2 regions of the Streptomyces sp. NPDC086549 genome follow, and region 2 is predicted to be linked to the other one. Evidence: riboswitches for the same ligand, from Rfam matches in the RefSeq annotation. Region 2 holds a riboswitch; the other holds the start of a gene.
What was found. A riboswitch is a leader RNA that binds a small molecule or an ion and turns the genes downstream of it on or off. The one in region 2 is predicted to bind cobalamin.
Positions count from the first base shown of each region.

Region 1: linked by a shared signal. The riboswitch ahead of ACIPSA_RS25445 (CbtB domain-containing protein) and the one ahead of cobT (nicotinate-nucleotide--dimethylbenzimidazole phosphoribosyltransferase) in region 2 are both predicted to bind cobalamin.

Region 1 covers NZ_JBIVBS010000008.1:178,930-182,130, forward strand. Annotated here, with positions in the region: gene ACIPSA_RS25430 (protein kinase) at 1-481, shown strand, start outside; gene ACIPSA_RS25435 (hexameric tyrosine-coordinated heme protein) at 596-850, shown strand; gene ACIPSA_RS25440 (CbtA family protein) at 925-1,707, opposite strand; gene ACIPSA_RS25445 (CbtB domain-containing protein) at 1,733-1,954, opposite strand; cobalamin riboswitch at 1,992-2,145, opposite strand; gene ACIPSA_RS25450 (histidine phosphatase family protein) at 2,242-2,814, shown strand; gene ACIPSA_RS25455 (NAD(P)H-binding protein) at 3,008-3,201, opposite strand, start outside.
Region 2 covers NZ_JBIVBS010000012.1:9,497-12,697, forward strand. Annotated here, with positions in the region: gene ACIPSA_RS31790 (nitronate monooxygenase) at 1-219, opposite strand, end outside; gene cobT (nicotinate-nucleotide--dimethylbenzimidazole phosphoribosyltransferase) at 518-1,672, opposite strand; cobalamin riboswitch at 1,761-1,943, opposite strand; gene ACIPSA_RS31800 (acetolactate synthase large subunit) at 2,205-3,201, shown strand, end outside.

The sequences.
Region 1 (3,201 bases), on a different contig from region 2:
GTCCGACGGCACCGCCCTGTCCGTCGCACCCGGCGTGTCGGACCGGGCGTCCGCTGCGGGCGCGTCCAGCAGACGCGCCGGCGTCACCGACGACGGCACTGCGCAGCCCGAGGACTCCCCGTCCGCCCCCGCCGGCCGACCCAGCTCCCCCACTACCCGGGCCGGCGACACCGGCTCCACCGCCACCCCGGCCCAGTCCCCCGGCACCGCATCCGCCGACCCCGGAACTCCGCCCTGGATCGCCGACTGCACGTACTACGCCGGCAACGGCCGCACCCGCCCGGGTGACAGCGGCAAGCGTGTGCTGCAGGTGCAGTGCATGCTCACCAAGCGCGGCTACGACGTGGGCAGTACCGGTGTGAACGGCGAATTCGGCTCCGCCACGGAAGCGGCGGTCCGCAGCTTCCAGAGCGCCAAGGGCGTGACTGCGGACGGCGTCGTGGCCCATGACACCTGGGTCGCTCTGCGCGCCACCGAGTGAGAACAGCGGCCGCCCCGAGCACGGCGGTATGAACCCACGGCCCGATTCACCCCTGCGGAGCACCCCGTCGTGTCCGTGCACACCAGTTCCTGGAGGGTTGCTGACACTGCGGTCATGAGCCGAGTACCTGACGAAGGCATGGTCCTGATCCCCGGCGGATCCCTCATCACCAAGACCCCGGAAGAGGGCCGTGCCCTGGCGCTCACCCTGGCCCGGCACACCATCCACAACATCCAGCCCGATCTCGACGTCCTCAAGGGCGGGCGAACGACTTATTCCACCGCCCCCGAAAGCCTCATGCACGCGGCGCAGGTCGTGGCACTCGAGTTCCAGACCATCGCCGCCGCCAACGGTTACTGGCGGGACTGACACCCCAACCGAACCACGGGAACCGCGGGGAGCACGGGCAGGCAGCGCCCGGACTCCCCGCAGAGCGGCCTCCGTCAGGGGCGGGGAGCCGCGGTCGCTCGGCTTCCGTTCGCCGGGGTGTGCGCCTGTGCCGTGTTCGACTCCGCGGCCTTGGGGAGCAGTTCGCGCTCCGCGAGCACACCGAACACGAGCCCGAAGGAGGTCCACAAGGTGGCCTGGATGGCAAGGGCCGCCAAGCGGAACTGCCACAGCAGCGTGGCCGAGAAGTCCTTCGGGACCTCGTTGATCGCAGGCAGGAAGGCGTAGGCCAGTCCAACGACCAGGACGTAGAACGCGGCCGCGGAGAGCGTGGCGTTCCAGTTGCCCAGGCGTGGCGCGAGACGTTTGCCGACGATCACGGCGGCAACCGCGAGCAACACGCTGAGCAGCATCATCAGGAAGTAGAGAGTCGTCCGCTTGCCGATGGTGTCGGGGTCGCCGACGGACGGTGGGTTCGCGGGGTACTTCAGGAACGGCACCACGTAGACGGCGACCAGACCGGCGGCCGCCAGCAGCAGCGCGCTCGCGCGCGGCCCGAAGCGACCGATGCGGCCGAGTACGAAGCAGTACGCCAGGGCGGCGATGCCGCCGAACGCGACCCCGTACACCAGGACACCGGTGGTCAGGCCACCGGTGGACTGCATGGTCCGGGAGACCGCCTCCACGCCGTGCTCGTGGGAGTGTGCCTCCTCGTAGGCGATGGCCGAGTCGACGCGCGGCTCGCCGAGGAAGTAGGCGACGACGAGTGCGAGCAGGCCCGCGGCGAGTCCCGCGAGCATGCCACGCACCAACAGATTTCTGACAGTTGCCGAGTTCATGGGCTCGTGGATTCCCTCGCCGCCGTCAGTGGCAGGGGAAGCCGAGCAGATGACGCGCGTCGTGCACCCACTCGTGCACATTGTCTCCGGACATCACGGACGTGGCGCCCTGCTCGGCGCCGACGAAGTAGAGCAGGACCAGCATGAGGATGCCGAAGAAGACCGCCCAGGGGACGATCGCGCCGATCGGCAGCTTGGCGGGCGTGACGGTGGGGGTAACGGTCGGCTGGACAGCGGACTGCGCCATGGCAGGACCTCCTGGGGAACTCGCGTCCCGTCTCGGTGGTGCAACAGGACAACGGAGCGGGTCTGACTCACCCGAACGCACCCCAGGAGTGCGAACCGGGCTTACAGTGGCGCGACCGTGCCGGACTTCCACCGGCTTCCGCGGACCGTCGTCGATATCGAAGTGACGGTACCGCGGAGCAGGGGGTGCGGCCAAGGGCGCACAACGTGGCCGGAAGTGCGCCCAGGGCCCTCTCCGCACCGTCATCTTCGGCCAGGACAGCGGTGCATGAGGATCGGAGCGGATGAATGACCAGTCGAGTGATGTTGATCTCACCGGCGCTGAACCCATCGCTCCGTCAGGCCCGCTTCGACGACGGATGCTCGCTCGACACCGCCGGCGCACTCCGCGCCCGTTCGGCCGCCGGCGCACTTCCCGCGGCCGACCGCACGCTCGTCTCCCCCACCGTCCGCTGCCGGGAGACGGCCTCGGAGCTCGGCCTCGACGCCGCGGCGTCACCCGGACTTGACGGCTTGGACCCGGGCCGATGGCGGGGCCGCACACTGGACGAAGTGGGCGCGGCCGAGCCGGAGGAGGTGGCTCGCTGGCTCACGGACCCACTGGCCGCGCCGCACGGCGGGGAGTCCGTCCACCAGTTGTGCCTGCGCATCTCGCGCTGGCTGGACGAGGCCGCGCGGTTCTCCGGCCTCACCGTGGCGGTGGTGGAACCGGAAATCGTCCGCGCCGTGACGGTGTGCGCGCTCGGCGCACCCGAGTCGGCCTTCTGGCGCGTCGACGTACCACCCCTGTCCGCAACGGAGTTCACAGGCCGCGCGGGACGCTGGAACGTGGCACTGGGCACCACGCTCGGGACGAGGTGACGCTCGTGCCCCGGCGCGGCCTCCGACTCCGCCACCGCCCACGCCTTGGGCGCCCGGCCGAGGCACGCGGACGCACACGGCGCGTGCCCGTCGCGGTCGGGTCGAGTCGAGTCCGGCGAGGAAGTCGGCGGCGGCGCGCGTTCCGGCGACACCGCTGCCCGCCAAAGCCCCGGACCTCTGCCCGCCCCCTGGGCTAGCCCAGGACGGCGGGCCTGAGCGCGTCCTCGCACCACTGGCGGAAGCCCGTAGGTGCCGACTCGGGGGTGCTCGGCTGGGCGGCGCCGTAGAAGCCCTGGTCCTTCAGGGCCTCCGTCATGTCGGCCAGGCCCTGCGCCCAGGCCTCGCTCGCGCCGAAGCGCAGCACCGTCGCCTTGTAGTCCGCGCTGC
Region 2 (3,201 bases):
TTCCGGTACGGGAAAGGCGGCCAGGGCTCGCCTCAGGTGGCCGCCGGGGTCCCCGCCCTGCAGCATCCGGATCAGCAGGGTGTCCAGGGCGGTACCGGAGACGACGCCCAACTGCCCGGTACGCGCGACGGCACGAGCCAGGCGCCAGCCGGACACCCCCACCCCCATTCCACCTTGGATCAGCCAGGGCAGGTCGGTCCTCGTCCGGGGTGTGCTCATGGGTCCTCGCAGGGATGGTCGCCGGGTCCGGGGCCCGTACTTACGGTGCCGTAACTTACGCTACCGTAACCAAATTGGGCGCCATGACCGGGGGCGATACCGGCGCCGACGGCAGACCTCGTCGAGCGCCTCGTGGATCTCTTCGGTGCGACAGGGCCATGCACAGCACCTCGTCGGCGATCTTGGTGAGCGGCCCGAGCCGGGTGGTGAGGACGCCGATCGGTTTGTCCACACCACCCGGCAGCAACAGGCCGGCCGGACCGGTGCCCCCTGCGGCGCCCGAGTCCGGCGGGCCGGTTCAGCCGTTCTCGCCCGAGACCCCGGCGGAGTCGAACGTAGCCATGTCGCGCAGGGCACGGACGGCCGCCTGTACCAGCGGCAGGGCCAGCAGGGCGCCGGTGCCCTCACCGAGCCGCAACCCCAGGTCGACCAGGGGATGCAGTCCGAGATGACGCAGGGCGATGCTGTGCCCGGGCTCGACCGACCGATGTCCGGCCAGACAGGCGGCCAAGGCATCCGGTGACAGCGCCGCCGCGACCAGGGCCGCCGACGAGGCGATCACCCCGTCCAGGATCACCGGGACCCTGCGGGCTGCGGCGCCCAGCACGAACCCGGCGATCGCGGCGTGTTCCAGGCCGCCGACCGCCGCGACCACGCCGACCGGGTCGTGCGGGTCCGGCCGGTGCAGGTCGAGAGCCTTGCCCACCACGCCCGCCTTGTGCTGCCGGGTCGTGTCGTCGATTCCCGCTCCGTGACCGGTGACGTCGTCCGGGTCCGCGCCGGTGAACGCGGCGATCAGTGCCGCGGACGCGGTGGTGTTGGCGATGCCCATGTCGCCGGTGAGCAGGCAGCGGCAGCCGTCGTCGACGAGGTCCGCGGCGACACCGATGCCGACCTCGATGGCGTGGATGGCCTCCTGGCGGGTCATCGCCGGGGCACGGGTCATGTCCGCGGTGCCCGCCCGGACCCGGCGTCGCAGCAGTCTGTCCGGGGCCGCATCCGAGTCCGGCACCGGAGTTGCGACGCCCACGTCCACCACGACCACCCTGGCTCCGGTCTGAGCGGCCAGGGCGTTCACGGCGGCGCCGGAGGCCAGGAAGTTGGCGACCATCTGGGCCGTCACCTCCTGCGGCCAGACGCTGACGCCCTGGGCGTGGACACCGTGATCCGCGGCGAAGACGGCCACCGCAGCCGGCTCCGGCATCGGCGGCGGACAGCTTCCCGCCAGACCCGCGAGCTGGACCGACACCTCCTCCAACAGGCCCAGCGAGCCGGGCGGCTTGGTCAGGTGGTCCTGGCGGTCACGGGCCGCGGTGAGGGCGCCGGGGTCCGCGGCGGTGATCGCGGCCAGGGTGCGCTCCAGCCGCAGGCCGGCGGCGGGGTCGGCCGCAGGCCGACGCGTGGGATCGGCAGCAGGCCGGCGGTTGGGATCGGAGCCGGACGAGGGCACCATGAAGGAAGTCCTTCCGCTGTCGGCGGTTCTCCACGCCGCCGTGAACGAGCCGCGCCTAGGCGGACAGTGCCTGGCTGCGGGACGGCCGGAATATCCTGGCTCCCGGATCTCGGTACCCGAGCTGTACGGCGCGGGCACCGGCGCCGGCTCCCGGCCTTCCCAGCGGCCGGCTCGCACCGGCTGCCAGTGGCCATGAGCGGGAGGCGGCTCCCCGGTCACAGTGGCGGGCCCGCCCCGGAGTTGGGCCCTCGGGCCCGCACCGGAGTTCCTCCGCATCCGTCGCCGGCATCCTGCCACACCCCGCCATCGGCAGACAGCCGCCCGCCGGGAATTCCTGCCGGGCCGATGCAGGACAGCGCACGGCCTAACGGGCAGAACCCGCACCTGTGCCGCTCTTTGAGGACCTGTTCGGAACACACGCCGGTCCACATGGCCCCGGGGCGAGGGCCGGACGACCCCCTCCCCCGGGGTGGGTACACGGCCAGGATCGGAGGCGGACACGGGCCGAGGAGGGAGAGAGGAAGGAGATGCGATGGCGGACACCGAGGCGCTGCTGGCCGACGCCGTAGGGGCACGAAACGTTCTGGCCGGGACGGAGATCCCCCCTGAGTACGCCGGTGACGAGTCACTGACCGCCGTACGGCAGACACCCGCATACCTGGTCCGGCCCGCCGCGACCGCCGAGGTGGCGGACGTGCTCAGGATCGCCGGCGAGGCCGGGATCCCGGACCTGGAACGCGGCGCGGGCCTGCCCGCCGTCGAGCGGCTCGGTTACCTGCCCGAGAGCGCAAGCGCCCAGCTCCGCGGCCTACGGCATCTGGTCCTGGTCGGCGCCCGGTCCCCGGTGTCCTTCTTCGCATACCCGGAGACACCCGGTCTCCTCGCCCCCCGCGACTGTCACGTCCACTCCCTGGCCGCCCCGGGCGACGACGCCGCGGACGCCCTCGCCCAGCTGGCCGCGCTGCTGCCGCGCGCGACTGCGACCACGGCGGCCCGGGCCCGGCCGGAGCTGCCTGCGGGCGAGCTGACCGGTGAGACGGTGGCCGCAGCCGTGGGGGCGCTGCTGCCGGAGGGGGCGATCGTGGTGGACGAGGCCAACACCTCGGGCCTGTGGCTGCCCACGGCCACCGCCGGGGCACCGCCCCACGACTGGCTGACCCTCACCGGCGGCGCCATCGGCCAGGGCCTGCCGCTGGCCGTCGGCGCCGCGATCGCCTGCCCCGGCCGGCCGGTGGTGTGCCTGGAGGCCGACGGCAGCTCCATGTACACCCTCCAGGCGCTGTGGACGATGGCCCGCGAGGGCTTGGACGTCACCACCGTCGTCTACGCCAACCAGTCGTACTCCGTCCTGGAGATGGAGTACGAACGCCTGATCGCGGCCCCGGCCGGTCCGGGTAACCGGCAAGCCCGCCGGGACCTGCTGGACCTGTCCCGGCCTGACCTCGACTTCACCGGACTCGCCCGGGGCATGGGGGTGCCCGCCTCCCGCGCCGCCACCGCCGAGGACTTCGCCGCCCAGCTCGCCAAGG